One region of the Bradyrhizobium sp. 191 genome, then DNA from elsewhere that is predicted to be linked to it. Evidence: predicted binding sites of a transcription regulator. Region 1 holds the regulator's gene; each other region holds the start of a gene.
The links. The regulator PhoB, encoded in region 1, activates phosphate uptake and scavenging genes when phosphate is short. The targets are predictions, from matches to a motif close to TGTCATNNANCTGTCAT.
Positions count from the first base shown of each region.

Region 1 (7,172 bases):
GCCGCTGCCCGAGGCGCCTGCCAAGGTCACCGCGCGCAACCTCAATTTCTACTACGGTGAGCACCATGCGCTGAAGAACATCAATCTGGCGCTGGGCACCAATCGCGTCACCGCCTTCATCGGCCCGTCCGGCTGCGGCAAGTCGACCCTGCTGCGCATCTTCAACCGGATGTACGACCTCTACCCGGGCCAGCGCGCCACAGGCCAGCTGTTGCTCGACCACACCAACATGCTCGACCCCAAGCTCGACCTCAATCTGCTGCGCGCCCGGGTCGGCATGGTGTTCCAGAAGCCGACCCCGTTCCCGATGACGATCTACGAGAACATCGCCTTCGGCATCCGCCTCTACGAGAAGATCTCGAAGTCCGAGATGGACGATCGCGTGGAGAAGGCGCTGCGCGGCGGCGCGCTGTGGAACGAGGTCAAGGACAAGCTCAACGCCTCCGGCCTGTCGCTCTCCGGCGGCCAGCAGCAGCGCCTCTGCATTGCCCGCACCGTCGCGGTGCGACCCGAGGTGATCCTGTTCGACGAGCCGTGCTCGGCGCTCGACCCGATCTCGACCGCCAAGGTCGAGGAGCTGATCCAGGAATTGTCCGAGAACTACACGATCGCGATCGTCACGCACAACATGCAGCAGGCGGCGCGCGTCTCCGACAAGACCGCCTTCATGTATCTCGGCGAGTTGATCGAGTTCGACGACACCAGCAAGATCTTCACGTCGCCGAGCGACCGGCGCACGCAGGATTACATCACCGGCCGGTTCGGCTGAGGAGACGGAACATGGGTTCTGAACATACCGCAAAGGCTTTCGATACCGACCTCCAGGAACTCACGCGCCTGGTCGCCGAGATGGGCGGCATCGCCGAGCGCATGATCGTCGATTCCGTCGACGCGCTGATCCGCCGCGACGTCGCGCTCGGTCAGCGCGTCGTCGCCACCGACGCCGAACTCGACACGCTGCAGAAACGCATCGAGGAGCGCGCCGTGCTCACCATCGCCCGCCGCCAGCCGATGGCCGTCGATCTGCGCGAGATCGTCGGCGCCATGCGCGTCGCGACCGATCTCGAGCGCATCGGCGACCTCGCCAAGAACATGGGCAAGCGCGTCGCGGCGCTGGAGACGGATTTTCATCCGCTGAAACTGTTCCGCGGCCTGGAACACATGACCGACCTCGTGCAGCAGCAGGTCAAGTCGGTGCTGGACGCCTATGCCGCGCACGATCTGCCGGCAGCAATGGCGGTGTGGAAGGGCGACGAGGAAGTCGATGCCATCTGCACCTCGCTGTTCCGCGAACTCCTCACCTACATGATGGAGGATCCGCGCAACATCTCGTTCTGCATCCATTTGATGTTCTGTGCCAAGAACATCGAGCGGATCGGCGACCACGCCACCAACATCGCCGAGACCGTGTTCTACATGATCGAGGGCCAGGCGATCACCGACAAGCGGCCGAAGGGCGACATGACGACCTTCGCCACGACGGTGCCGAATACCTAAGCGGCGCCGAATACCCAAGGAGCGACGACAACATGGGCGCACGCATTATGGTGGTTGAGGACGAGGAAGCTCTCACCGAGCTTCTTCGCTACAACCTCGAAGGCGACGGCTATGACGTTGAGACGGTGATGCGCGGCGATGATGCCGACACCCGCCTCAAGGAGCACATTCCCGATCTGATCGTGCTCGACTGGATGCTGCCGGGCCTGTCGGGCATCGAGCTGTGCCGGCGGCTGCGCACCCGTCCCGAAACCAAGCAGCTGCCGATCATCATGCTCACCGCGCGCGGCGAGGAGAGCGAGCGGGTGCGGGGACTTGCGACCGGTGCCGACGACTACATCGTCAAGCCGTTCTCGGTACCGGAGCTGCTGGCCCGCGTGAAGGGCCTGCTCAGGCGCGCCAGCCCCGAGCGGCTCGCCACCGTGCTCGCCTATGGCGACATCGAGCTCGACCGCGACAAGCGCCGCGTGGCGCGCTCGGGCCGGCCGATCGATCTCGGCCCGACCGAATATCGTCTGCTGGAGTTCTTTCTAGAGCATCCCGGCCGCGTGTTCTCGCGCGAGCAGCTGCTCGACAGCGTCTGGGGCCGTGACATCTACATCGACGAGCGCACTGTCGACGTCCACATCGGCCGCCTGCGCAAGCTGCTCAATCTCGGCCGCGAGCAGGATCCGATCCGCACCGTCCGCGGCGCCGGCTATGCGCTGGACGATCGGTTCGCGAAGGCGGAGCAGACGTAAGGTTTGCAGGCGCTGGTTTAGCGAGCTATCGCCACACGTTCAGTGTCGTCCCGGACAAGCGAAAGCGCAGATCCGGGATCCATAACCACAGCGCGCGATTGTCTTGCGAAAGGGTAACTCCGAGTCCCCGTAACCACATCTTGCGGTGGCTATGGGTCCCGGATCTGCGTGCGCTTGTGGCGCGCTTGTCCGGGACGACATCGGATGTGTTGAGGCACCGTCGTGCGACGGCTGCCGACTTTGCAGTCAGCCAACTAAATCCGCAAACTCACCGCGTGGGCTTCGCCGGTGCGCGCCGGCGATCCGCCGCCGGCTGATACGCCACGCGCGAATGCTGGGCGCAGTAGGGCAGGCCGGAGAGCGCCTTGCCGCCGCAGAAGAAGAAATCCGGGCTCGAGGGATCGCCGACCGGCCAGTGGCAGGTCGCCTCGTTCAGCTCCAGCAGCGACAGCCGCTGGCTCATCGGCACCACATTGTCGTAGGTGACGGGTTCGGCCTCCACCTCGACCTCGAAGGCCTGCGCCAGCGCGGTGTTGCCGCGGGCAACGGGGCGGGTCACCCGCATCATGTGCTGCGCGGGGCGCGCCTTGCGCGGCCGGGGCGCTGCCGACGAAGGGCTCTTGGCGCGGCCGGACAAGCCGAGCCGGTGCACCTTGCCGATCACGGCATTGCGGGTCACATTGCCGAGCTCCGCCGCGATCTGGCTGGCCGAAAGTCCGGCCTCCCAGAGCTTTTTCAGCTGCTCGACGCGATCATCGGACCAGGTCAAAACCGTCATTGCACCCTTTCCCTCGCTGCGCGCCTGCCATCCTGGGGCCTTCGCAGCGATTGCCTAAGCCTTGAAAAACCCGTGCCGCCAGAATCCCTTAAGGCTCGCCGGGCGCGCTCAAGACGCCCGAACGTTTACGCCGGTACATGAGGACTTAAGGGATCAGAACTGCTGCACGAGATGTCGTATCTGACAGTCCAAACGCTACAATATGGCGTGACTCCCGCGCAAGAGTCCGCCGACTCGCGTCCACATGTTCCGTGGTGAAAATCCCGCAAAATCGGCACCGCAAGACTACGGATTCAGCGTTTCGCGGGGCTTTCCGGGCGGCATTGACACCCGTCTTGCCAGGCATAAGATAGTCCTGCGTGCCGCCCTTAAAAGGCGGCACGTTTCGTTTTCCGGGCCGGTCAATGGTGCGTTGCGCAATGCACGCGTCACACCGTCCGCAACATTCAAGTGACGTCATGACCAACAGCGCCGCGCCGCATTTGCTCCCCGTTTTCGCCAGGGCCGACCTCGGTTTCGAGCGCGGAGAAGGCTGCTGGCTGATCGCGACCAATGGCGATCGCTATCTCGATTTCACCTCCGGCGTGGCGGTGAATGCGCTCGGTCATGCGCATCCCACGCTGGTCAAGGCGTTGCAGGAGCAGGCGACGAAGCTCTGGCACATGTCGAACCTGTTCCAGAGCCCGGACGGCGAGAAGCTCGCGGCGCGTCTGTGCAATGAAAGTTTTGCCGACTTCGTGTTCTTCTGCAATTCCGGCGCCGAGGCGCTGGAAGGTGTGATCAAGCTGGTGCGCCACCATCACTTCTCCAAGGGGCACCCTGAGCGCTATCGCATGATCACATTCGAGGGCGCCTTCCATGGCCGCACGCTGGCGACGCTGGCCGCCACCGGTTCTGCAAAATATCTCGAGGGCTTCGGTCCGCCGATGGACGGCTTCGACCAGGTGCCGCATGGCGACCTGGAGGCCGTGAAGAAGGCGATCGGCCCGCACACCGCCGGCATTCTCATCGAGCCGATCCAGGGCGAGGGCGGCGTTCGTTCTGCGCCTCCCGCGTTCCTGAAGGCGCTGCGCGAGCTCTGCAACGAGCGCGGCCTGTTGCTCGCCTTCGACGAGGTGCAGACCGGCATGGGCCGAACCGGCGAACTCTTTGCCTACAAGCGCACCGGCGTCGTGCCCGACGTGATGTCGCTTGCGAAGGCGCTCGGTGGCGGTTTCCCGATCGGCGCAGTGCTCGCCACCGCCGACGCTGCGCGCGGCATGGGGCCGGGCTCGCACGGTTCGACCTTCGGCGGCAATCCGCTCGCCATCTCCGCTGCGAACGCCGTGCTCGACGTCATGCTCAAGCCCGGCTTCTTCGACCACGTGCAGAAAATGTCGCTGCTGCTGAAACAGAAGCTCGCCTCCGTGATCGATCGCCATCACGATGTCGTCAGCGAGGTGCGCGGCGAGGGGCTCCTGATCGGCATCAAGGCCGTGGTGCCCTCGGGCGATCTCGTCGCGGCGCTGCGCGCCGAGAAATTGCTCACCGTCGGAGCCGGCGACAATGTCGTGCGCTTCCTGCCGCCCTTGATCGTGACCGAGGCGGAGATCGAAGACAGCGTCGGGCGGCTCGAACGCGCCTGCGCTGCAATCTTGTCCAGCCAGACCAAGCGGGCGGCAAGCTGATGAGCAAGACGCCCAATAAAGCTCCAAAGCACTTTTTGGACATCAACGAGCTGCCGCTGTCGGAGCTCAAGAGCATGCTCGCCGCCTCGTCGGCCATGAAGGCGAAGCAGAAGGCGCACCAGCCGGTCAGGCCGCTCGAAGGCAAGACTCTGGCGATGATCTTCGAGCGGCCATCGACGCGGACGCGGGTGTCGTTCGATGTCGCCATGCGCCAGCTCGGCGGCGAGCCCATCATGCTCACCGGCGCCGAGATGCAGCTCGGTCGCGGCGAGACCATCGCCGACACCGCGCGGGTGCTGTCGCGCTATGTCGATGCCATCATGATCCGCATTCTCAATCACGAGGCGCTGCTGGAGCTTGCGGCCTATGCGACTGTGCCCGTGATCAACGGCCTGACGCGGCGGTCGCATCCCTGCCAGGTGATGGCCGACCTCATGACCTATGAGGAGCATCGCGGCCCGATCGAGGGCAAGACGGTGGCCTGGACCGGCGACGACAACAACGTGCTGGCGTCCTGGGCGCATGCCGCCGAGCGCTTCAAATTCCAGCTCAACGTCGCAACGCCTCCGGAGCTCGCGCCGAAGAAGGCAATGCGCGACTGGATCAAGACGTCAGGCGCGCCGATCGTGCTCGGCACCGATCCGGAAGCGGCCGTGCGCGGCGCCGATTGCGTCGTCACCGACACCTGGGTGTCGATGGGCGACAAAGAGGGCGAGCATCGCCACAACGTGCTCAAGCCCTACCAGGTCAATGCCAAGCTGATGTCGCTGGCCAAGCCCGATGCGCTGTTCATGCACTGCCTGCCGGCCCATCGCGGCGAGGAGGTCACGGATGACGTGATCGACGGTCCGCAATCGGTCGTGTTCGACGAGGCCGAGAACCGCCTGCATGCGCAGAAGGGCATTCTGGCCTGGTGCTTCGACGCGGTGAAGTAATTGCGGTGGTGGGGCCGGCCTTGATGGCCCCATTCTCCGCTGTCATCCCGGACAAGCGCCGCGCAGCGGCGCGCCGATCCGGGATCCATAGCCACAGGATTGAGTTTGGCGAAGACTCGGAGTTGTCATCGCCGGTCACAACGTCATCCTGTGGTTATGGGTCCCGGCTGCGCGCTTCGCGCGCCCCGGGACGACACCGAATTTGAGGCGGCTTGTTACCGTTCAATCCGCATCCGGAACACACCATCTCCGTGCCCCTTCCAATCCCCACTCTCCGACCCCAGATAGAGCGCCATGGTTTCCCAATCCCCTGACATGAAAACCAGGCCAGAAGGCCCGGTTCGCGCACCATCGGCGGTTCCGATCGACGATGCCGTGCTGCCTTACGAGGTCGACGCGCTCGATGTGCGCGGGCGGCTGGTGCGGCTCGGCCCGGCTCTCGACGATATCCTGACCAAGCACGATTATCCCGCACCCGTCGGCAAGCTGCTCGGTGAAGCCATCGTGCTGACGACGTTGCTCGGCACCGCGCTGAAATTCGAAGGTCGCTTCATTCTTCAGGCCCAGACCGACGGTCCGGTGTCGTTCCTGGTCGTCGACTACATGGCGCCGGATCGCCTGCGCGCCTATGCGCGCTTTGACGCCGAGCGCCTCGGCGAGGCCAGGGACGCCGGCATGCAGTCCGGCGCGCTGCTCGGCCGCGGCCATCTCGCAATGACCATCGACCAGGGCCCCGACATGAGCCGCTACCAGGGCCTGGTTGCGCTCGACGGCGGCAGCCTGGAAGACGCCGCGCACGAATATTTTCTCCGCTCCGAGCAGATCCCGACGCGCGTGCGACTTGCGGTCGGCGAGGAGTGGCGCTCGAGCGACGGCGGCAAACATCGCTGGCGGGCCGGGGGCATGCTGATGCAGTTTCTGCCGAAGGCGCCGGAGCGCGCCCGTCAGGCCGATCTGCATCCCGGCGATGCGCCTGAAGGTGTCGAAGTGCACAGTGTGGCCGAAGACGACGCCTGGGTCGAGGCGCGTTCGCTGATCGAGACCGTCGAAGACGTCGAGCTGATCGATCCCGAACTCTCGGGCGAGCGGCTGCTCTACCGTCTCTTCCACGAGCGCGGCGTGCGCGTGTTCAATCCGCAGGTCCTCAAGGCGCAGTGCTCCTGCTCGCGCAATGCGGTCGCCGCGATGCTGAAGAGCTTCTCGCCCGACGACCGCGCCGCGATGGTCAAGGACGACAAGGTCGTCGTCACCTGCGAGTTCTGCTCGTCGGTGTACCAGTTCACGCCGCACGAGGCGGGCGTGGAGGGCGCGTAGCGTCTCCGTCGCTGAACTCGCAATTGACGAGTGGAGCAGTGCCCCACGCGCGGTGTCATCGCCCGACTTGATCGGGCGATCCAGTACTCCGAGACGATGCTAATCGAAGCGAGAGGCCGCGGTGTACTGGATGCCCCGGTCGAGCCGGGGCATGACAGTTGTGAGTGTTGCCGCGAACTCGCCCCCTAATTCAAAACCCGCTTGTTGTCGGGACTGTCGAGCGAGAACGTCGGCACGTCGA
Region 1 covers NZ_CP064692.1:4,992,553-4,999,724, forward strand. Annotated here, with positions in the region: gene pstB (phosphate ABC transporter ATP-binding protein PstB) at 1-769, shown strand, start outside; gene phoU (phosphate signaling complex protein PhoU) at 781-1,497, shown strand; gene phoB (phosphate regulon transcriptional regulator PhoB) at 1,530-2,237, shown strand; gene IVB23_RS23125 (GcrA family cell cycle regulator) at 2,506-3,015, opposite strand; gene IVB23_RS23130 (aspartate aminotransferase family protein) at 3,474-4,682, shown strand; gene argF (ornithine carbamoyltransferase) at 4,682-5,617, shown strand; gene IVB23_RS23140 (Hsp33 family molecular chaperone) at 5,933-6,931, shown strand; gene apaG (Co2+/Mg2+ efflux protein ApaG) at 7,117-7,172, opposite strand, start outside.

Region 2 (7,172 bases), 180 kb from region 1:
CGACCGCACGCCGATCTGCGTGTCCACCACCTGGCTGTCGGCGGAGCGGTTTCCGGACGCCGGCACCGTGTTCGCGGCGACACACTCGATGACAAAGCTGCTCGCGCATTACGGCGTGCGCGATTATCGCCGCGGCGCGACCCGAATCACGGCCGGCATCGTCGATGCGACCGATGCCTCACGGCTCGATCTGGCGCTGGGCCGGCCGATCCTGGTCGTCGATGCCACCGACAACGATCTCACGGGCAAGCCGCTGCTGACGAAGCACTCGCGCTTCGCGGCGGAACGGGTGGAATTTCTGGTGGACTCGTAGCTCTTCCCTCTCCCTTTGTGGGAGAGGGTGGCTCGCGCGTAGCGGCGAGACGGGTGAGGGGTCTGTCTCCGCAAATGCTCATCTGAGTTTGCTGAGACATACCCCTCATCCGGCGCTTCGCGCCACCTTCTCCCGCAAGGGGAGAAGGGAAGTGGAGTTCGTGGCGGCACCGACGATTAGGCCACAGCCCGCCTGCCAATGATCGCAAAGCGCAGCTTGCCCGAGATGAAATCGATCGCGGCCACCGCAACCAGGATCATCAGGATCAGGAACGAGACCTTCTGCCATTCCAGCACGCGGATCTGCTCGGCGAGCTGGAGGCCGATGCCGCCGGCGCCGACGATGCCGATGATAGTGGCCGAGCGCGTGTTGGATTCGATGTAATAGAGCACCTGGCCGGCGATGACGGGCAGCACCTGCGGCATCAGGCCGAAGCGGATCTCGTGCAGGGCACTGCCGCCGGAGGCGCGGATGCCCTCGACCTGCTTCCGGTCGGCGCCCTCGAACGCCTCCGAGAACAATTTTCCGAAGGCGCCGAAATCCGACACCGCGATGGCGAGCACGCCGGCGAACGGGCCGAGCCCGACCACGTTGATCCACACCAGCGCCCAGATCAGCGTATCGACGCCGCGGATCGAATCCAGGAACCGGCGGACGGGAAAGCGCAGAATGCTCGACGGCACGATGTTGCGGGCCGCCAGCAGGCTCACCGGCAGCGCAAATAGCGCCCCCAGCGTGGTGCCGAGCAACGCGATCGACAGCGTCTCGCCGAGCGCCTTCAGATAAATGGGCAGCGACGAGCCGGGATCGGGCGGGATCATCATCAGGCTGATCCAGCCGAGCTGGCTCAGGCCGGCGAAGAAGCGCGACGGCGAGAAGTCGAGATCGACGAGCCCGTAAGTGAAGATGGCGAACGCCGCGACGATCATGGCGGGCGTCGCGAGCCGCGCCGAGGCCGGCCGCTCGAACACTTCGGGATAGCGCGCACGCATCTGCGCGGCATCGACCTCCTGCGGCTTCGTCACGTCCGCGCCTCCTTGCCGAACAGGTGGCCGCGCAGCCAGCCGGTGGCGATGTCGATGATGAAGACCGTGACGACGATGGTGAGCAGGATCGCGCTGACGTCGGAGTAGTAGAATTTGCGGATGGCGACGACGAGCTCCTGGCCGATGCCACCGGCGCCGACGAAGCCCATCACGGAGGCCTCGCGGACGTTGATCTCGAAACGCAGCAGCGCGTAGCTGGCATAGCCCGCGGTCACCTGCGGCACCACGGCAAAGCGCATGCAGGACAGCCAGCTCGCGCCGGTCGAGCGGATGCCCTCGACCGGCTTCATGTCGGCGTTCTCGACGATCTCCGAGAACAGCTTTCCGAGCGCGCCGGTGGAGTGGATCGCGATCGCCAGCACGCCCGCCATCGGACCGAGCCCGAAAGCGATGACGAAGACCAGTGCGAACACGATCCCGGGCACGGTGCGGGCGAACTCGAGCAGCCGCCGCACGACGAAGCGCAGCCAGGGCGCAGGCGAGGTGTTTTCAGCCGCGAAGAAATTCAGGCAGAAGGCGAGAGTCGCGCCGATCAGCGTGCCGACATAGGAGATCAGTAGCGTCTCGCCCAGCATCTTCAGCCATTTGCGCCAGCCCCAGAGCCACTCGCCGACATCGGTCCAGACCCGCTGGCCGTTGTCGAGCGTGAGGATGCGGTCGAAATAGCTGAGGAAGTTGCCGAAATAGGTGAACAGCGTGCGCAAATTCACTTCCGCGCCGATTGCGGCGAGAACGAGCGCGGCGGCGAAGATGACGGCGCCCAACAACAGGCGGAGCCGCCTGCGCGCAACCGCCTGGCGATAGGCGGCATTGAGCACGGCGAGCTGCTGCTCGGGGAGGATCGAAACCGCTGTCGTCATCTGTCGAAACAGGTCCGGTCAAAGAAAGAGCCGGGTCCTTGGGACCCGGCTCAGGTGCATCGTCCCAAAAACTCAGGACGCCTTCTTTTTACGCAACGCATCGACGAACTTGATCAGCTCGATCGTGCCATCCCAGTCCTTGGTGGTTGCGGGATGAAAACCCTTCTTCTGGCCGTCGGAGAGACGGTCGAAGGCGGCCTTGTCCTTGGCCGGTGCGTCGAAGAACGCCTTCGCAATGGCGGCCTTGGCGTCTTCCGGCAGGTCGGAATTGTAAGCATAGGGGCCGTTGATGATCGGCGCCGATTTGTGGATGATACGGAAATCGTCCTTCTTCATCGCCGAGCCGTCGGCGTTCTTCAGCATGCCCTTGGTCAGCATCTGCGCCAGCGTGGAATCATTGTCGCTGGTCCACTGGTTGGCCGCGACGTCGACGGTGCCCTGCGAAAGGGCCAGCATCGCGTTCTCGTGGCTGCCGGTGAAGACGACCTTGCTGAAATAGGTGTCGGCATCGTGAATGCCCAACTTGTCGAGCTCGAAGCGCGGCACGTTGTTGCCGGAGGTCGAATTCGGATCGACGAGGCCGAGGTTCTTGCCCTTGAGGTCGTCGATCTTCTTGTAGGCACTGCTCGCCTTGACGAAGAACACCGAGTAGTAGCCGGTCGAGCCGTCGGCGTTGATGTCGTTGGCGAAGGCGTCGGTCTTGACGCCGGTCAGGCGGGCGCGGGCGAACGAGGCCGAGCCGTAGCTCGCGATGTGGATATTGCCGGCGCGCTGCCCCTCGATCACAGCGGCGTAGTCGTTGGCGATGCGCAGCGTGACCTTCACGCCCAGTTCCTTGGAGAGATAGGTCATGAACGGCGCCCAGCGCTCGGTGACGCCGGAGGCATTCTCGGCCGGGACGACCGCGAAGGTCAGCTCGGGATATTTGGCCTTCCAATCGCTCGCGGAGGCGGAGGCCGTGAACGCGAGCGCGGCGGCGCCGGCAAGGACTAGTCTGCGAGTGAACATGATACCCTCTTCATCGGTTGGGGTCGGTTGACGCAAGAACTTGCAACTCAAAGGATGCGCCGCGGCTCAGGCCGCAGCGGCCGTTCCGAGCGCCGGGACGCCGGCGGACGCCGGCACAGGCATGCCGCCCATGGCCTCGTTGGCCTCGAGATCGTAGAGCTCGCGCGCGACCTGGTCGGTCAGTGCCGACGGCGCGCCATCAAACACCACGCGGCCAGCGGCCATGCCGATCAGGCGGTCGCAATAGCTGCGGGCGAGATCGAGCGAATGCAGGTTGCAGAGCACGGTGATGCCGAAATGCTTGTTGATGCGCAGCAGCGCATCCATCACGATCTTGGTGTTGCGCGGGTCGAGCGAGGCGATCGGCTCGTCGGCCAGAATAATATCGGGCTGCTGCACCAATGCGCGGGCGATCGCCACGCGCTGCTGCTGGCCGCCCGAGAGCTGATCGGCGCGCTGGGCGGCGAGCGAGGCGATGTCGAACTGTTCCAGTGCGGACATCGCCAGCGCCTTGTCCTGCTCGGGCCAGGCCTGCAGCAGCGAGCGCCAGGCCGGCATCGTCGCGAGGCGTCCCATCAGCACATTGGTGAGCACGTCGAGCCGGCCGACCAGGTTGAACTGCTGGAAAATCATGGCCGAACGGGCCCGCCACTGCCGCAGCTCCTTGCCGCGCAACGCGGTGACGTCGAGGCCGTCGAACAGGATGCGGCCCTGCGACGGTGCCGCAAGGCGGTTGATCGTCCGCAACAATGTCGACTTGCCGGCGCCGGATCGCCCGATTACACCGACGAAGCCGCCGGGGGAAACCTCAAACGAAGCGTCGTCCACCGCGGCTTTCGCGCCGAAGCGACACGTCAGACCATCGACCACCAGCATGCCGGACTCCAGAGTAGCTGGAGCCAATCGCTAACGTCCATGCTTAACACTTGTGTGACACGGCCGTTGCAGCGCAGCGATCCTGCACACGTCATCCCCTGTCATTTCCACGTCATGACATTGTCATGAATCCACTCGAAGAGGAACGCCCGCCCTCGCAGCTCGGATGCAACATGGCCGCCAAAGCTCTCTCGGTTCAGCCGACCATCGACCCCTCGGCCAAACTGCATGAGACCAGGCTCGGCGCCTATACCGAGGTTGGCGCGCGCACGATCCTGCATGAAGTGGCGATGGGCGATTACTCCTATGTCGTCAACGATTCGCAGATCACCTACACCACCATCGGAAAGTTCTGCTCGATCGCGGCGATGACGCGCATCAATCCCGGCAACCATCCGATGCACCGCGCGACGCAGGCGCACTTCACCTACCGCTCCAGCGCCTATTTCGAGGGTGAAAGCGACGATGCCGAGTTCTTCGACTGGCGGCGCCAGCATCATATCCATATCGGCCACGACGTCTGGATCGGCCATGGCGCGATCGTGCTGCCGGGTCGCAACATCGGCACCGGCGCGGTGATCGCCGCCGGCGCCATCGTCACCAAGGACGTGCCGGCCTACACCATCGTCGCCGGCAATCCGGCCCGGATCGTGCGGCGGCGGTTCTCGGAGGAGATCGCCGGGCGCCTTGCGAAGCTCGCCTGGTGGGACTGGGATCACGACAAATTGCGCGCGGCGCTGCCCGATTTCCGCAAGCTCGGGATTGAAGATTTTCTTTCGACATACGAAGCACGGGCGAGCTCTCTCACCAATCCTCCTGCCAGCAGACGAAGCGCGATCGCGTGACAGACATATTCCTCGAAGGCGGCCGGGCCCTGACCGGCGCCGAGTTCGTCGAAACCTCACTTCTCGTGTCCGGAACGGACATTGCGCGGGTCGATGCTTCTCGCGGTCGTGCGCGGCTGGCGATCGATGCCCGCGACCTGCTGGTGCTGCCCGGCATCGTCGATCTGCATGGCGATGCCTTCGAACGGCAGATGATGCCGCGCGCCGGCGTCGATTTTCCGATCGACGTCGCGCTCGCCGACAGCGACCGCCAGGCGATCGGCAACGGCATCACCACCGTCTTTCACGCCACGACCTGTTCCTGGGAACCGGGCCTGCGCAGCGCCGACAATGCGCGCGGCCTGATGGAGGCGATCGAGCGGCAGCGCCCGCAATTCGCCGCCGACACCCGCTTCCATCTGCGGCACGAGACCTACAATCTCGAGGCCGAGGCCGAGATCGCCCAGTGGCTCGCCGAGGGCCGCGTCGACCTGTTCGCCTTCAACGACCACATGGACGGCACCGTCGCCGACATGGCCAAGCCGCGCAAGCGCAACCGCATGGTGGAGCGCACCGGACTTTCAGCTGAGGAATTCGACCGGCTGGTCGAGCACGTGGTTTCTCGCGCCGACGAGGTCCCCGCTTCGATGTCGCGCCTCGCCGCTTCTGCGCGCGCGGCCGGCGTGCGGATGCTCTCCCACGATGACGCAACGCCGGCGATGCGCCGGGAGTTTCGCGAACTCGGCGCTGACATCGCGGAGTTTCCGATCAACGAGGAGACGGCGCGGGCGGCAGCGAGCCACGGCGATGCCATCGTCTACGGCGCGCCGAACGTCGTGCGCGGCGGCAGTCACACCGGCTGGACCAGGGCCTCCGACATGATCGCCAAGGGGCTCTGCTCGGTGCTGGCGTCGGACTATTATTATCCCGCACAGCTGCTCGCCGCGTTCCGCCTCGCCGCCGATGGCGTGGTGCCGCTGGCACAGGCCTGGGATCTGGTCTCCGCCGGCCCGGCGCGCGCGACCGGCCTTGCCGATCGCGGCATGCTCGCGGAAGGACGCCGCGCCGACATTCTCCTCGTCGACGACAGCGTGAAGCTGCGGCCGCGGCTGATCGCAGTGATCTCGGGCGGCAAGCTCGTGCACCTCACCGACGCGACAAGGCTGCTCACTGCCGTAGCGGCGCCGCGCGAGGCTGTCGTCGCGGCTTAAATTGGCTATGCTGAGGTGATGACAGGTTTCCCCCGCTACGCGATCTATTTTGCCGCCGGCGCCGACGGCGCCCTCTCCCGCTTCGGCGCCGAGCTGCTCGGCTATGACGCCCGCAGCGGCGACGAGGTTTCGTTTCCGCAAGAAGCGTTGCGCGTCGCGCCGGACTGGCGCGACATCACCGCCGATCCCCGCAAATACGGCTTTCACGCGACGCTGAAGGCGCCGATGACGCTGGTATCAGGCAGGACCGAGGCCGAGCTCATGGCGGCCTGCGCGACGTTCGCCGGCCAATCGCGGACAACTCCAGTGATCCGCCCCGTCGTCGATACCATCAGCGGCTTCATCGCCGTCATTCCGGCCGAGCCGGTCGACGCTCTCCAGCAGCTTGCCGCCGATTGCGTCCGTGAATTCGACTCCTTTCGCGCGGCCCTCACCGCGGAAGATCGTGCGCGGCGCAAGCCCGAAAAACTCACCGAGCGGCAGCGCGACTATCTCGACCGCTGGGGCTACCCTTACGTGATGGAGGAATTCCGCTTCCACATGACGCTCACCGGCCGGCTGGATGCAGAGCGCCGCGGGCCGATTCTGGAGATGTTGCGGGGACGGTTTGCTGCGCTTGGTCTCGGCACGCTGGTCATCGATCGCCTCGCACTGTTCAAGCAGGACGAGGCGAAGGGTCGTTTCCGCATCATCGGCGAGTGGGCGTTGACGCGGTAGGCGCCGCACTCTCAGCTCCCAAGATTGAAGGCGAGCGCCACGGCGCCGACCAGAACGAGGCTGGTCGCCCAGACTGCATCCAGATTGAACCAGCTTCGCGAGACGAACTTCAATCCCAGATAGCGGTAGACCAGCCAGGCCAGACATCCGCCGGCGCTGACCATCGCGATAACGTGCACGAGGGACACCAGCACCGCCATTCCGACATTTGCTTTCATCAACTCGCCCGCCGCCTGATGGCCGGCATCGAGCTCGAAGGCCCGGCATAGCCCGAGATAGATCGGCACCAGCATCAAGGCGGCGCCATGGGCAATGGC
Region 2 covers NZ_CP064692.1:5,176,879-5,184,050, reverse strand. Annotated here, with positions in the region: gene phnF (phosphonate metabolism transcriptional regulator PhnF) at 1-313, shown strand, start outside; gene phnE (phosphonate ABC transporter, permease protein PhnE) at 490-1,338, opposite strand; gene phnE (phosphonate ABC transporter, permease protein PhnE) at 1,335-2,219, opposite strand; gene phnD (phosphonate ABC transporter substrate-binding protein) at 2,292-3,227, opposite strand; gene phnC (phosphonate ABC transporter ATP-binding protein) at 3,294-4,103, opposite strand; gene IVB23_RS24025 (chloramphenicol acetyltransferase) at 4,277-4,948, shown strand; gene IVB23_RS24020 (alpha-D-ribose 1-methylphosphonate 5-triphosphate diphosphatase) at 4,945-6,138, shown strand; gene IVB23_RS24015 (DUF1045 domain-containing protein) at 6,157-6,855, shown strand; gene IVB23_RS24010 (hypothetical protein) at 6,867-7,172, opposite strand, start outside.
Region 2: the regulator PhoB is predicted to act here: its motif matches at 4,214-4,230, upstream of phnC (phosphonate ABC transporter ATP-binding protein).

Region 3 (7,172 bases), 2.9 Mb from region 1:
GGTCAGGCTCGCCACCAGCGCGACTGGGGGCAGCTTCAGCTTCTCGATCTGTTCCTTCATCGGTCTGCCGTGGTCGATCACCGCATGAGCGCCGAGATCGAGGCACCATTTCTGCGACTCCGGCCGTGTCGCGGTGGCAAGTACCGTCAGCCCGGTGAGGCGGCGGGCAAGTTGGATCAGGATCGAGCCGACGCCGCCGGCACCGCCCGTGATCAGAAGCGTGCGCGGATCGACGCTCTTGCCGGGTATCGCGCCGAGCCGGTCGAACAGCAATTCCCAGGCTGTGATAGAGGTGAGCGGAAGGGCGGCGGCTTGCGCGAACGACAGGCTCTTCGGCTTGTTGCCGACGATGCGCTCGTCGACCAGGTGGAATTCGGCGTTGGTGCCCTGGCGCAGGATCGAACCGGCGTAGAACACCTCGTCGCCCGGTTTGAAGAGTGTCACGTCGGGGCCGACGGCATCGACCACACCGGCCGCGTCATAGCCGAGGATCTTCGTCTCGCCCTCGGGCGGGCTCGCGCGCTTGCGCACCTTGTAATCGACCGGATTGGCCGAGATCGCCTTCACAGCGACGCGGATGTCGCGCGCCCCGGGCTCGGGCTTGGCGGTCTCGAAATCGATCAGTGAATCCGCATCCTCGATCGGAAGCGATTTTTTGTAGCCGACGGCCTTCATGGCTTGTCTCCATTAGATGGGCTGTTCGCCTGCCGCTCTAACTGTCGCCCTGGCTTCAAATTGGCAAGTACTGTAAATTCGGGGATATAGTCCCTGTTTGGATACTATTGGGAAAACACGCATGAAGCGGCGCAATTTTGCCCGTCGTCCCGGCTGCTCGGTCGAGGCGACGCTGGACCTGATCGACGGCAAGTGGAAGGGCGTGATCCTCTACCACCTCCAGAGCGGCACCCAGCGCTTCGGCGAACTGCGCCGCCGGATGCCCGGCATCACCCAGCGCATGCTCACGAAGCAGCTGCGCGCGCTCGAGGAGGACAAGCTGGTCATCCGCAAGGTCTATGCCGAGGTGCCGCCGCGCGTGGAATATTGCCTGTCCGAGCTCGGCGAGAGCCTCAGGCCTGTCATCGACATTCTGAAGGCCTGGGGCGAGAGCCATCAGGAGCGGCTGTCCTGCGCGCCGCCGCCGGTGGTGGTGAGCAAGCCGAAGCGCGCGGCGTGAGCCTCCGGGAGCGGATCGTACCGCTCCCGGAAAAGGTGAGCGTCAGAACGCGAACTGCGTGCGCATCGCGACCGCGTCGAACTTCGAGCCGACATCGGCAGTCGAGATCGGCGAAGCCTGTCGCGACACCGTGCCGTGCAGATAGTCGAGCATGAAGCGGACGTTGCCGTTGACGTACCAGTTGAGCGCCAGCGTGTAGACGGTCTGCCGCCCGCCTGCGACACCGGCCGCGGTTGCGAGCTGATCGTTGAGGTCAATCGTCGAGAAACGCCCCGCGATCTCCCACGCCCCCCAGCCGCCGCCGTCGAGCGAGAACGGATGCGCCGGCTTGACGCCATGATAGGCCGCGGCCGCGGCATTGTAAGTCCGGCTCTCGCCCGTCAACACGTAGCCGGCCTGCGCATAGCCGCCCTGGAATTTCAGGCTCGGTGCGCCGACCAGCGGCACGCCGGTATTGGCGGTGCGATCGACGTTGTACCAGAAGTACTCGCCCTGGACGATGAGCGGCCCGTAGGTCGCCGCCGCTTCGATGCTGTAGACCTGCGCGCCCGAGACATTGGCGATGGCGCCGGTGGAAACCAGCGTTGTCGGGTCGAGACGCAATTCCGGACGATCGCTGAGCGTGACCGTCTGCGTGTTGGCGATCAGGTTGCGCGGCGGCTGGATCAGCCATTGGGCGTCGGCGCCGATGTGCACCGAATAGTCCTTGCCGCTGATTGGGTTGCCGGCGACGCGCGCCACCGCGCCGTACTGCTCGCTGGTGCCCGGCGGCGAAGCGCTCGAGGCGGAATGGATCGCTCCGGTCGACGGTCCCGTGACATAGCCGCCGATCCAGAGCTGGTCGTTGAACCAGCGCGCACCGGCCGCGGAGCGGAAGTCGCCGGCGGCGATGTTGGTGGCGATAATACCGGGTGAGGCGCGTTCCATGAACATGATGTCGTTTGAGCTCGTCGCCTCGTCGAGCGTGTAGGGCAGATCCATGATGCCGGCCTCGATCGCCATCTTGCCGCCGAACGGCTTCAGGCCGGTGTAGCTGACATAGGCATTCTCGACGCCGGAGAGGCCGCCGCCCGGCAGCGATCCTGGTGCGGCGCCGCCAAATCCGTCGGAGGAGCCGCCGAAATCGTAGATCAGCGCGAAGTTCCAGTCGTTGAAGAACTTGCCGGCGACGCCGATGCGCGCGCGACGGACGTTCTGGCCGCTGTCGAGCTTCTGCGGCACGGTGGCCGCGGTATTGGGGCGATAGTCATAGCCGCCGACATCGTAGTGCAGGCGACCGGTGATGGCGACGCAATTGGCCTGGTCGGCGGTGCAGATCGTCGGGCGGTTGTTCGGCATCGTCACGACGACGCCGGATGCCGGCGCCGGCCCCTTGACCGGAATCGCGGCATTGGCGTTGGCAACGACGGCCTTTGCCTCCGAACGCGCTTCGGCCTTCGCTTCAGCCTTCGCTTCGGCTCTGGCTTTCGCCGCGGCCGCCGTGTTCGCCGCGGTTTGACTCTGGAGCTTGTCGAGCTTCTGCTCCAGCATCTTCAATTGCTGCTTCAGCAGCGCGATCTCCTGCTCGCTGCTGCTTGCCGATTGGGCCTGGGCCTGCGAGGCTGCCAGTGCGCCGGCGAGACCAATCGCTGCAGCCGTAATTCGTGTTGTGCTCACGTACGCCTCCATCATCTGACTGTCTTCCCCAAGTCGCGAACGGAGAGCCTAAGTGTGATCGATGACTGCCCCGCGACGCTGCGATCGGTTGCGTGGGTTCCCACTGATGCAAATTCGCCGCAACCGAATCCGCTTCACACCACCATGCAAGATGACGCACATCATGCCAATCCGCCGCCCGGGCAAATTGCCGATTCGCACGACACCCTTGCATGCCGGACACGGCGGCGAAGGGCCGAATATTGCCGCCCGGCGGCCTTCTATTGAGGGGCGAACGCGCCTATATTCCGGCGTCTTTTCCGAGAGGTAGGAATGTTTCGATCGACCTGGACCGCCGTCCTCACGGCCTTGTGCATAGCCTTTTCGGCCCATTTCAATCCCGCCTCAGCGCAGGACCGCCGCGTCCCGTCGTCGCCGGCCGAGCTGCGGATGTCCTATGCGCCGATCGTGCAACGGGTGCAGCCCGCGGTCGTCAACGTCTATGCCGCCAAGGTGGTGCAGAGCCGCAATCCGCTGCTGGACGACCCGATTTTCCGCCGCTTCTTCGGCGTGCCGGGTCAGCAGCCCGAGCAGATGCAGCGCTCGCTCGGCTCGGGCGTCATCGTCGATGCCTCCGGTCTCGTCGTCACCAACGTCCACGTCATCGAAGGCGCGGACCAGGTGAAGGTGTCGCTGTCGGACAAGCGCGAGTTCGAGGCCGAGATCCTGCTGAAGGATTCGCGTACCGATCTCGCCGTGCTGCGCCTGAAAGACGCCAAGGAAAAATTTCCGACCCTCGATTTCACGAATTCCGATGAACTGTTGGTCGGCGACGTCGTGCTCGCGATCGGCAATCCCTTCGGTGTCGGCCAGACCGTGACCCACGGCATCATCTCGGCGCTGGCGCGCACGCAAGTCGGCATCACCGACTACCAGTTCTTCATCCAGACCGATGCGCCGATCAATCCCGGCAATTCCGGCGGCGCGCTGGTCGACATGAGCGGCAAGCTCGCCGGTATCAACACCGCGATCTATTCGCGCTCCGGCGGCTCGCAGGGCATCGGCTTTGCGATTCCCGCCAACATGGTGCGCGTCGTCGTCGCATCAGCCAAGAGCGGCGGCAAGGCAGTGAAGCGGCCGTGGCTCGGGGCAAAATTGCAGGCGGTGACGCCGGAGATCGCGGAAAGCCTCGGCCTGCGCTCGCCGACCGGTGCGTTGGTCGCAAGCGTGGTACCCAACGGCCCCGCAGCGAAGGCCGGTCTGAAATCCTCCGACCTCATCACCGGCATCGACGGCCAGACCGTCGATGATCCCAACGCCTTCGACTACCGTTTCGCAACCCGTCCGCTCGGCGGCACCGCGCAGATCGACGTGCAGCGCGGCAGCAAGCCGGTCAAGCTGACCGTGGCGCTGGAGACCGCGCCCGATACCGGGCGCAGCGAGCTCGTCGTCACCGCTCGCTCGCCGTTCCAGGGCGCGAAGGTCTCGACCATCACGCCCGCGGTCGCTGACGAGCTGCGTCTGGACGCCGACACCGAAGGCGTCGTGATCACCGATATCGGCGGCGATACCGCGGCGGCCAATGTCGGCTTCCAGAAAGGCGACATCATCCTGGCCGTCAACAACCAGAAGATCAGCAAGACCGGCGATCTCGAGAAGGCCGCAGGCGAGCGGGCGCGGATCTGGCGCATCACGCTGGTGCGCGGCGGCCAGCAGATCAACGTCACGTTGGGCGGATGAGTCCGAAGCGACCACAGCAGACGCCGACTCTCTTTGCCGCGGCGGGGCTCGACCACGAGGCGCCGCATCCGCTGCCGGACCGGCTGCGTCCGCGCGCGCTGTCGGAGGTCGTCGGCCAGGACCACATCCTCGGCCCCGATGGTGCGCTGACGCGCATGCTGGAAACGCGCACGCTCGGCTCGCTGGTGTTCTGGGGCCCGCCGGGCACCGGCAAGACAACGGTCGCGCGGCTGCTGGCGGATGCCACCGATCTGCATTTTGAACAGATCTCCGCGGTGTTCTCCGGCGTCGCCGATCTCAAGAAGGCTTTCGATGCCGCGCGCGCCCGCCGCGAGATGGGCAAGGGCACGCTGCTCTTCGTGGACGAGGTGCATCGCTTCAACCGCGCCCAGCAGGATTCCTTTCTGCCCGTGATGGAAGACGGCACCGTGGTCATGGTCGGCGCCACCACCGAGAACCCGTCCTTCGAGCTCAACGCGGCGCTCCTGTCCCGCGCGCGCGTGCTGGTGTTTCGTTCGCTCGATGCCGCCGCGATCGAAAAGCTGTTCGCACATGCCGAGGCGGTCGAGGGCAGGAAGCTGCCGCTCGATGCGGAGGCGCGCGCGGTGCTGGTGCGCATGGCCGACGGCGACGGCCGCGCATCGCTGACGCTTGCCGAAGAGGTATGGCGTTCGGCGCGGGCGAACGAGATTTTCAATGCCGCGCAGTTGCAGGACATCCTGCAACGCCGCGCGCCGATCTACGACAAGTCGGCCGACGGCCATTACAACCTGATTTCGGCGCTGCATAAGTCGGTGCGCGGCTCCGATCCCGACGCGGCGCTGTATTACCTCGCCCGCATGCTCGATGCCGGTGAGGATCCGCTGTTCCTGGCCCGTCGTGTCGTGCGCATGGCGGTCGAGGACATCGGGCTTGCCGATCCGCAGGCGCTCGTCGTCGCCAATGCCGCCAAGGATGCCTTCGACTTCCTCGGCCATCCCGAGGGCGAGCTCGCGATCGCGCAGGCCGTCGTCTATCTCGCCACCGCGCCGAAATCGAACGCGGTCTACACCGCCTTCGGCACGGCGATGCAGGTCGCCAGGCAGGCCGGCTCGCTGCTGCCGCCGAAGCACATCCTCAATTCCCCGACCAAGCTGATGAAGTCGGAAGGCTACGGTGCAGCGTACGAATACGACCACGACGCTCCCGATGCCTTCTCCGGCCAGGACTACTTTCCGGAGGCTCTCGGCCGCCAGACCTTCTACGACCCGCCCGAGCGCGGCTTCGAGCGGGAGATCAGGAAGCGGCTGGATTACTGGGCCAAGCTTCGGAAGGAGCGGGGCGGTTCGCGCTAGAGGCGACCATTTCGTCGTGACGAATGGCCGCTTTTAGGCTAGGCAGGCAATCATGAGCCGCCGCATCAAGAGAATGAATCCAAGGCCGCGTTCGCGAGACGAGCGCGAGGACGCGCGTCCGCATCAGGCGCGCAGCGCGAAGAAGGCCGGGCCGCGGCCGGGCGGCAAGCCCGGCAGCAAGCCGCCGCGCTTTGTGGGCGAGCGGGCCGAGCGGCGCGCGCCCAAGGTTGTGCTGGAAAAGGCCGTTCCGGCAAAGCCGGTCGAAGCATTGCTGCCGACCAAGGTGCAGACCGTCACGGTGACGGCCGACGAGAACAACATGCGCGTCGACCGCTTCCTCGAAGCGCGCTTTCCCGGCCTGTCGTTCTCCCACATCCAGCGCGTCGTCCGCAAAGGCGAGCTGCGCGTCGATGGCAAGCGCGTCGACAGCAAGGATCGCCTCGAGGAGGGGCAGAGCGTCCGCATTCCGCCGCTGAAGCTCGACGCACCGAAGGTCGTCGGGGAGCTCTCGGACGCTGCGCAAAAGACGCTCAAGGCGCTGAAGGAGATGACGATCTACGAGGACGACGACGTCCTCGTCCTGAACAAGCCGGCCGGCCTTGCGGTGCAGGGCGGGTCGGGCATGACGCGGCACATCGATCAAATGCTGGAGGTGATGCGCGACGCCAAGGGCCAGAAGCCGCGGCTCGTGCACCGCATCGACAGGGAGACGTCGGGCTGTCTCCTGATCGCCAAGACGCGCTTCGCGGCCTCGCATCTGACCGGTGCATTCCGCTCGCGCTCGGCACGAAAGGTCTATTGGGCCCTGGTGCCGGGCCTGCCGAAGCCCAAGCAGGGCCGCATCTCGACCTTCCTCGCCAAGGAAGAGAGCGAGGACGACACCATCATGCGCATCGCCCAGCATGGCGATGAGGGCGCGAGCCACGCGGTGACCTATTATGCAGTGGTCGAGACCGCCGGCAACAAGCTGACCTGGGTGTCGCTGAAGCCGGTGACGGGGCGCACCCACCAGTTGCGTGCCCACATGGCCCATATCGGCCATCCGATCGTCGGTGATCCCAAATATTTCAACATCGAGAACTGGCAGCTGCCGGGCGGCTTGCAGAACCGGCTGCATCTCTTGGCACGCCGCATCGTCATCCCGCACCCGCGCGGCGGCGTGATCGACGCCACCGCGCCGTTGCCACCGCATATGCAGCAGTCGTGGAACCTGCTCGGACTGGATGCAACCAGATTTGATCCGATCGAGAACGCGCCTGAAGAATAGTTAAGTCAGGTTGAACGGGGGC
Region 3 covers NZ_CP064692.1:7,867,516-7,874,687, forward strand. Annotated here, with positions in the region: gene IVB23_RS37115 (zinc-binding alcohol dehydrogenase family protein) at 1-675, opposite strand, end outside; gene IVB23_RS37120 (helix-turn-helix domain-containing protein) at 797-1,174, shown strand; gene IVB23_RS37125 (OprO/OprP family phosphate-selective porin) at 1,217-2,830, opposite strand; gene IVB23_RS37130 (DegQ family serine endoprotease) at 3,143-4,549, shown strand; gene IVB23_RS37135 (replication-associated recombination protein A) at 4,546-5,883, shown strand; gene IVB23_RS37140 (RluA family pseudouridine synthase) at 5,936-7,150, shown strand.
Region 3: the regulator PhoB is predicted to act here: its motif matches at 2,840-2,856, upstream of IVB23_RS37125 (OprO/OprP family phosphate-selective porin).

Region 4 (7,172 bases), 2.4 Mb from region 1:
CTGCGCCCGGCAGGGGTGAGGCGCACCGAGCGGCTGGTGCGTTCGAGCAGCGACGCATCGATGATGTGTTCGAGCACCTGGATCTGCCGGGACAGCGGCGGCTGCGTCATGTTCAGTCGCGCGGCGGCGCGGCCGAAATGCAGCTCCTCCGCCACGGTGACGAAGCAGCGGAGTTGGTTGAGGTCGAACATCGATACATGCCTTAGATGGATAAGGCGTTTCCCCGGCACTTCTAGCATCGATCACCCCCAATACAAAGACGGCGGCTGGTGAGCCGCCGCAAGTTGCCTGGTCAAGCTCCCGTGAGAGCCCTCAGGAGGAACCTTTGAGCACCACCCGCTCGATCTTGCCGACGATGACGAGATAGGCGAACGCCGCCACCAGCGCGTTGAGGCCGACGAACACCAGCGCGCCGTTGAACGAGCCGGTCGCGGCCAGGATGTAGCCGATCACGATCGGAGTGGTGATCGAGGAGAGATTGCCGAACGTGTTGAACAGGCCGCCGGAGACGCCGCCGGCCTCCTTCGGCGACGTGTCGGAGACGACGGCCCAGCCGAGCGCGCCGATGCCCTTGCCGAAGAAGGCGAGCGCCATGAAGCCCACCACGAGCGCCTGTCCGTCGACATAGTTGCAGGCGATGATCGACATCGACAGCAGCATGCCGCCGACGATCGGGATCTTTCGCGCCATGGTCAGCGAGCCGGTCCCGCGCAGGATCGCATCGGAGATGATGCCGCCGAGCACGCCGCCAATGAAGCCGCACAGCGCAGGAAGCGTCGCGACGAAACCGGCTTGCAGGATCGACAGCCCGCGCTCCTTGACGAGGTAGACCGGGAACCAGGTCAGGAAGAAATAGGTCAGCGTGTTGATGCAGTACTGGCCGAGATAGACGCCGAGCATCATGCGGTTTGAGAGCAACTGGCGGATGTGGTCCCACCCGGAGCCGGATCGAGGCGCGCGTTCCTCTTTCGGCGCATCGAGATCGACCAGCGCACCGCCGTTCCTGATGTAGTCGAACTCGGCCTCGTTGATCGAAGGATGCTCCTTCGGGCCATAGATGGTCTTGATCCAGACGAGACCCATGACGATGCCGAGCGCCCCCATCACGAAGAACACGAAGCGCCAGCCATAGGCGTGCGCGATCCAGCCCATCGGCGGCGCGAAGATTACAGTCGCGAAGTACTGTCCCGAATTGAAGAAGGCCGACGCGGTGCCGCGCTCGTTGCCGGGAAACCACGCCGCGACGATGCGGGCATTGGCAGGAAACGACGGTGCTTCCGCGACGCCGACGAGGAGGCGTAGCGCAAACAGCACGACGACGGCCGCGCCGGCGCTGAGGAAGCCGACCCAGCCCTGCATCAGCGTGAACAGCGACCAGATGATGATGCTGAAGGCGTATACGAGGCGCGAGCCGTAGCGGTCGAGCAGCCAGCCGCCCGGGACCTGCGCGATCACATAGGACCAGCCGAAGGCCGAGAAGATCCAGCCCATGGCGACGGGATCGAGATGCAACTCCTTGGAGAGCGCAGGGCCTGCGATCGAGAGAGTGGCGCGGTCAGCATAGTTGACCGTGGTGACCAGGAACAACATGGTCACGATGAACAGCCTGACGCGAGACCGCCTCACGTCCGCTGCGGACAACACTGCGCTCATCATGCGCCTCCTTAGAACTCGAACATTTCCTCGAGGCGAGTCCTAGAGGCGCGCGCGGCAAAGTGTCCAAGTTCAAGGGAGTATCGATCGATGCCGTCTTTGGATCGATGGAACGGCGGGTTTGGGGGAGCGATTGTGAGAGAGTGAGAATGCGAGTCACGGGCTCGTCATTGCGAGGAGCTCTTGCGACGAAGCAATCCAGTGTCCTTCCGCGGAGAGAATCTGGATTGCTTCGCTGCGCTCGCAATGACGGGTGTAGCGGCAGCGTAGCCCGCATGAGCGAAGCGATCTGCGGGGAGAGAGTTGTCACGGATGTCGCTTTGGTTCATCCGGGCTACAATACCGTCGTCTTTGCTACTGCTGTGCGCTTGGCAATAGCTGCGGCAGGAATCCCCGCGTCACGTTCGGCGGCACCGCATCGAGCCCCAGCACGGCGCTCGCGGCCGGCAGCGCCGCGTCCGCCATCGCGGCGTGGCCTTCGGCGCTCGGATGCACGGCGCCGCCGTAGACGGCGGAGAGCACGCCCCAGGTCGCGTCGTGAATGTCGGTCGGCTGGCTCGCGGCCGGCAGGCCCTGCGGATAGGTCATCGCCGCGAAATAGCTGTCATTGGCGTCGCGGATCCAGCGCGCGCGGGGCAAGTAGGCGCGATATTCCGAGGCGCCGCGGCCGCACAGCATGGGCTGGCTCGCTGCGCTGACAATGTCCGGATTGAAGCTTTGCCCGTTCTCGGCAAAGCAGGCCCGGTCGAATTCGGGGTCATTGCCCGAATGGGCGCAGAAGCCATGATCGGCGAACGTGGCCTGGTGCGCATCGACGAAGGTCATGCGGTCGGCTTCGGGATCGCGGCACAGCGCACCGCGGGTGCAGGTGGCGAGCCCTTTCAGCTGCGGCAGGAATTCGGTGTCGACGAAGGTGGAGACGCGGGCGAGGCGCTGCGGATCGGCGTTGAAGGACGGATGGATGTCGAAGCCGGCGCGGCCGCCGCGGCAGGGAACGCCGCCGTCGGCGAGCGCAGGATTGGCATAGGAGACGTAGACGACGCGTGAGAGGTCGCCGCCGACGAGCGGCTTTAACGCCTCGCGCAGCTTGACGAAGCTTTGCGGCAGCTCACGCGTCAGCGCATCGCGGGAATCATCGACACTCGCCATCACGCCGGAGCGGCGGAATAGCGTCCGCTCGGTCGCGGTATCGACGATGACGTCGGCGACGAGGCCGGAGAAGTAGACGTCGTTGGCGCCGACCGAAAGCAGCACGAGATCGAGCGTCCGATCGGGCTGGCGCTTCTTTGCCGCGGTGAGCGCTTCGCGCAGCTCGGCGACCTGCGCGTTCACGCTGGTGTTGCAGACGCCGGTCTTGCCGGGCGGGCATTCGCGGGCGCGCTGCGAGCCAAGCAGCCCGTCGGCAATGCTGGCGCCGGTGCAGGCGAGCGGCAGGAAGGTCACGGCGATGTGGGTGTAGCGCACCGCGAGCGCCAGCGCGGTGCGGGCCTGGTAACTATAGAGCGAGCGGTGGCAGGGCGCGTTGAACCAGAGCGCACTGTAGCGCTGCCAGTTGGCGAGCGTATCCGGCGCCTCGCAGGCGCGGCCGCCCTTGAAGCCGTGGCGACTCGGCCGGTAGTACTGTGCGCCTGCGGTACCGAGATAGGAGCGGAAGCAAAATCCTTCGTCCGAGAGTGCCAGCGGCCGGTCCGGATTGCCCTCGCCGGAGGCGATGCTGTCCCCGAGGCCGGCGACGAAAATGTCGCGGACACGGATCTCGGTCTGGAGGCGCTGGGTCGGATCGGAGCCGGCGGAGACATCGACGGTCGCGACCGTCTGCCTGCCGTAGCGGACGCGCAGATTGATCGGCTCGGCGCAGTCGAAGGTCGATTGTTGCGGACCGTCGCCGTCGTCGAACGACCAGGCGCAGGTGGCGCCGACCGGCACCGCGCCGGTTAGACGTACCGTCACCGGATGGTCGATCGGGGTGATGTAGTTCTCTTTGACGTTGTCGCGGGTACAGGGCTGGTTGACCCGGCCCTGGAGGTCGATGCAGAGCCGGTTGACCATGTTGCGGGCCCAGCCGCGGCCTTCGCTCTGCAGCTCCAGCGATTGCTCGGCGGCGAGGATGCTGCGGTTGCGCGCGTTCTCGACATGGAGCAGGAAGTCGCGCTCCTCGCGAAACAGCCGGAAGCGGTTACGCACCTCCCAATCGATCTGCATGGCGCCGGCATCCTGTGCGGCGGCGCGCTCGGACGGCAAGGCAGTCAAAAGCCCGGAAAGCAGCAGAGCGCCCGCGGCGAGAGTACGAAGGGATAAAGGGATCATGGCCCGGGTCTTCAACGGCAAAGTTGAGGCGGAAATAAGAGAGCATTGCTCCGCCGCCCGCAACCTTTGTCTGCGACGGCTGCCTTAGCGCTTGTTGGCCTGCCGCAGCAACCGCTCCCGCTCCATCGGTGTCACCTGCTTGGGCAGATTGGCCTGCGCGCAGGCCTCCGCCAGCCGCCGCCGCTCCTGCCAGGGCTCGACCACGTTCATCCAGAGCTCGCGCGTGCCCATGATCGAGATGGCAAGGCCGAACGGGATCACGAAATAGAGAATACGGAACACCAGCAGCGTGGCGAGAAGCTCCTCGCGGCCGAACTGGGGCAGCGCCACCAGCATGGCGGCATCGAACACGCCGATCGAGCCGGGGGCGTGGCTGGCAAAGCCGATCAGGGTCGCCAGGATGAACACGACCGCGAGCGACATGAAGTCGATCGGCGGATTGGCCGGCATCAAGAGGTACATTGCCGTGGCGCAGAAGCCGAGATCGACGACGCCGATCAGGATCTGCACCAGGGTCAGCGGTGCGGAGGGCAGCACCACCTTCCAGCCTTTCTGGCCGAGCTCGCGGCGCTTCTCGCCCATGCAGAGCCAGACCAGATAGGCGCCGATCGATGCGAGACCGCCGAGGGCGATCAACCGGTTGAGCGAGGAGGGGAGCTGATCCATCGAGGAGGCCGCATCCGGATGGATGGCCATGCCGATCGAAAGCACGAAGATGTTACCGAGCCAGAAGGTCAGGCCCGACAGGAAGCAGATCTTGGCGACGTCGATCGCGTTGAGCCCGTAGTCCGAATAGATCCGGAAACGGATCGCGCCGCCGGTGAATACCGTCGCGCCGATGTTGTGTCCGATCGAATAGGACGTGAAGCTGGAGAGCGCCGCGATGCGATAGGGCACGTGCTTCTTGCCGATCGTTCGCAGCGCAAAAAAGTCGTAGAAGGTCAGCGTGCAGAACGCGAAGAAGACGCAGATCGCCGCCAGGCCGATACTGCCGCGGGGAATCTCGGTCAACGCAGTCAGGATGACGCCGGTATCGATGCCCTTGAGGGTCCGCACCAGCGTGGTGATCGCGAAGGCGATGATGAAGATGCTCGCGGCAATTCCGAGCCGTCGCCAGCCGATCCATCTCTTGAAGCCGCGTTTCAGCGCGGGCAGCAGTCCGTGCATTCATCCTCCCGGCGGGGGGCAAAGACCGACCGGGCCAGGCATTGGCCGGTCGGACGCGATCATGGCCAAAGGCAGGCATCGATCGCTAGGCATGATCAAGCTCATTTAAGGCAAAATCAGCGGCTTGTGCAGCCCTTGACAACAATAGGTTCTGCATTGGACGGCCACTTTTGTCATACGCGGTTCACATCGGATGCGCGTTAAGCATATGAGTCGTGAAACCGGCTCCGCTCGCGCGTTTGGGGCGCCGACATGATTTCAAATCCTGGCGCCGTCCGCATTGTTCCAGCGCAAGCGGCTTCGGCGCTTCCTGGAACGTCGATGCCGCGTGCTCGTTAGGCTTCATCAGCAATCGAACATGGTGGAATATGCGGCTTTTCGTGCAAGCCGGCGCCTCCATGTTCCCGAAACCCCGAGAGGATCGGAACGATGGGACTGTTCACAAAAGACATCAAAACCATGAACGACCTGTTCGTGCATCAGCTTCAGGACATCTATTACGCCGAGCAGCAGCTCACCAAGGCGCTGCCGAAGATGGCAAGCAAGGCCACCGATCCGCAGCTGAAACAGGGCTTTTTGACGCACCTCGAGGAAACCAAGCAGCACGTCGCTCGACTTGAGGAAGTGTTCAAGATGCACGGCGTCGCCGTGAAGGCGGTCGACTGCCCGGCCATCGACGGCATCATCGAGGAAGCCGACGAGACCGCCGGCGAAGTCGCCGACAAGGCGGTGCTCGACGCGGCACTGATCAACGCGGCGCAGGCCGCCGAACACTACGAGATCGTGCGCTACGGCAGCCTGATCGCCTGGGCCAAGCAGCTCGGCCGCAACGACTGCGCCAGCATCCTCGCCAAGACGCTGGAGGAGGAGAAGGCGACCGACAAGAAGCTGACGACGCTCGCCGAGAGCAAGGTGAATCTGCGCGCGGCGAGCTGAGGGCGTCCAGCTGACAAGCGCCGCACGGTGGCCCGCGCGGCGCGTTGTTTCTCGCTTCATCCGCTGTCATGCCCCGCGAAAGCGGGGCATCCAGCCGGGATGATCGGCCTCGGTGCGCCGGCGCGAGGATCAACAATGTGAGCGATCACAGACATCTTCCATTCACCAATCCCCGAACAGGCTTGTAGCCGGTTACCGATCGTCCACCACTGTCGGCTCAAGTGCGAGTCGATAGGGGCCGGTAATGTATCAAGTTCTCTACTGTCTAACCGACGAGCATGATTGGCGACTCGTCGCGCTTGGCGGCGCAGTGTGTCTGCTCGCCAGCGCGGCTGCGATCAGCCTGTTTCAGCGCGCACGCGCCACGCACGGCCCCGGGCGTCTGGCCTGGATCGCCCTGGATGCGGCCGTCAGCGGATGTGGCATCTGGGCGACGCATTTCATCGCGATGCTTGCCTACGGGCCGGGCGGCGCCGGCGCCTACAACATCCCGGTGACAATTCTCTCGTTGATGCTTGCGATCTCCGTGACCTTCGTGGGGCTGAGCATCGCCGTAGCGTCCTCGCGCCCGGTGTGGATCGTTCTCGGCGGCGCCATCGTCGGCACGGGTGTCGCGGCGATGCATTACACCGGCATGGCGGCCCTGGAGATGCCGGCACGGGTGGATTGGATCGGAAGCACGGTTGCCGCCTCGGTGCTGTTCGGCATCATCTTCGCAGCGCTCGCGCTGTTCGTGGCAGCCCGAGGCGACGACATTCGTCATGCCCTGAGCGCGACTGCCTTGCTCACGGTCGCCATCGTCGCGCATCACTTCACCGCGATGGGCGCCGTGCTGCTGACGCCGGACCCGACGCTCGCGATCAGCGGGCTCTCCATTCCACCGGCCTCGCTGTCCTTCCTCACCGCCGGCGCTGCGGTCGCGATCATCGCCATTGCGCTCGTGGCCGCGCTGCTCGACCGCCGCGCCAAGGGTGAATTGGGCCGCCAGCAGATCGTGTTGGACAGCGCTCTCGAGAACATGTCGCAGGGGCTGTGCATGTTCGACGCCGACGGCAAGATCATCCTGTTCAACGAGCGCTACGCCGCGATGCTCCGTCGTACCGACATCC
Region 4 covers NZ_CP064692.1:7,344,546-7,351,717, forward strand. Annotated here, with positions in the region: gene IVB23_RS34385 (LysR substrate-binding domain-containing protein) at 1-191, opposite strand, end outside; gene IVB23_RS34390 (MFS transporter) at 313-1,653, opposite strand; gene IVB23_RS34395 (hypothetical protein) at 2,008-3,960, opposite strand; gene IVB23_RS34400 (YbhN family protein) at 4,045-5,127, opposite strand; gene IVB23_RS34405 (ferritin-like domain-containing protein) at 5,557-6,063, shown strand; gene IVB23_RS34410 (EAL domain-containing protein) at 6,308-7,172, shown strand, end outside.
Region 4: the regulator PhoB is predicted to act here: its motif matches at 5,299-5,315, upstream of IVB23_RS34400 (YbhN family protein).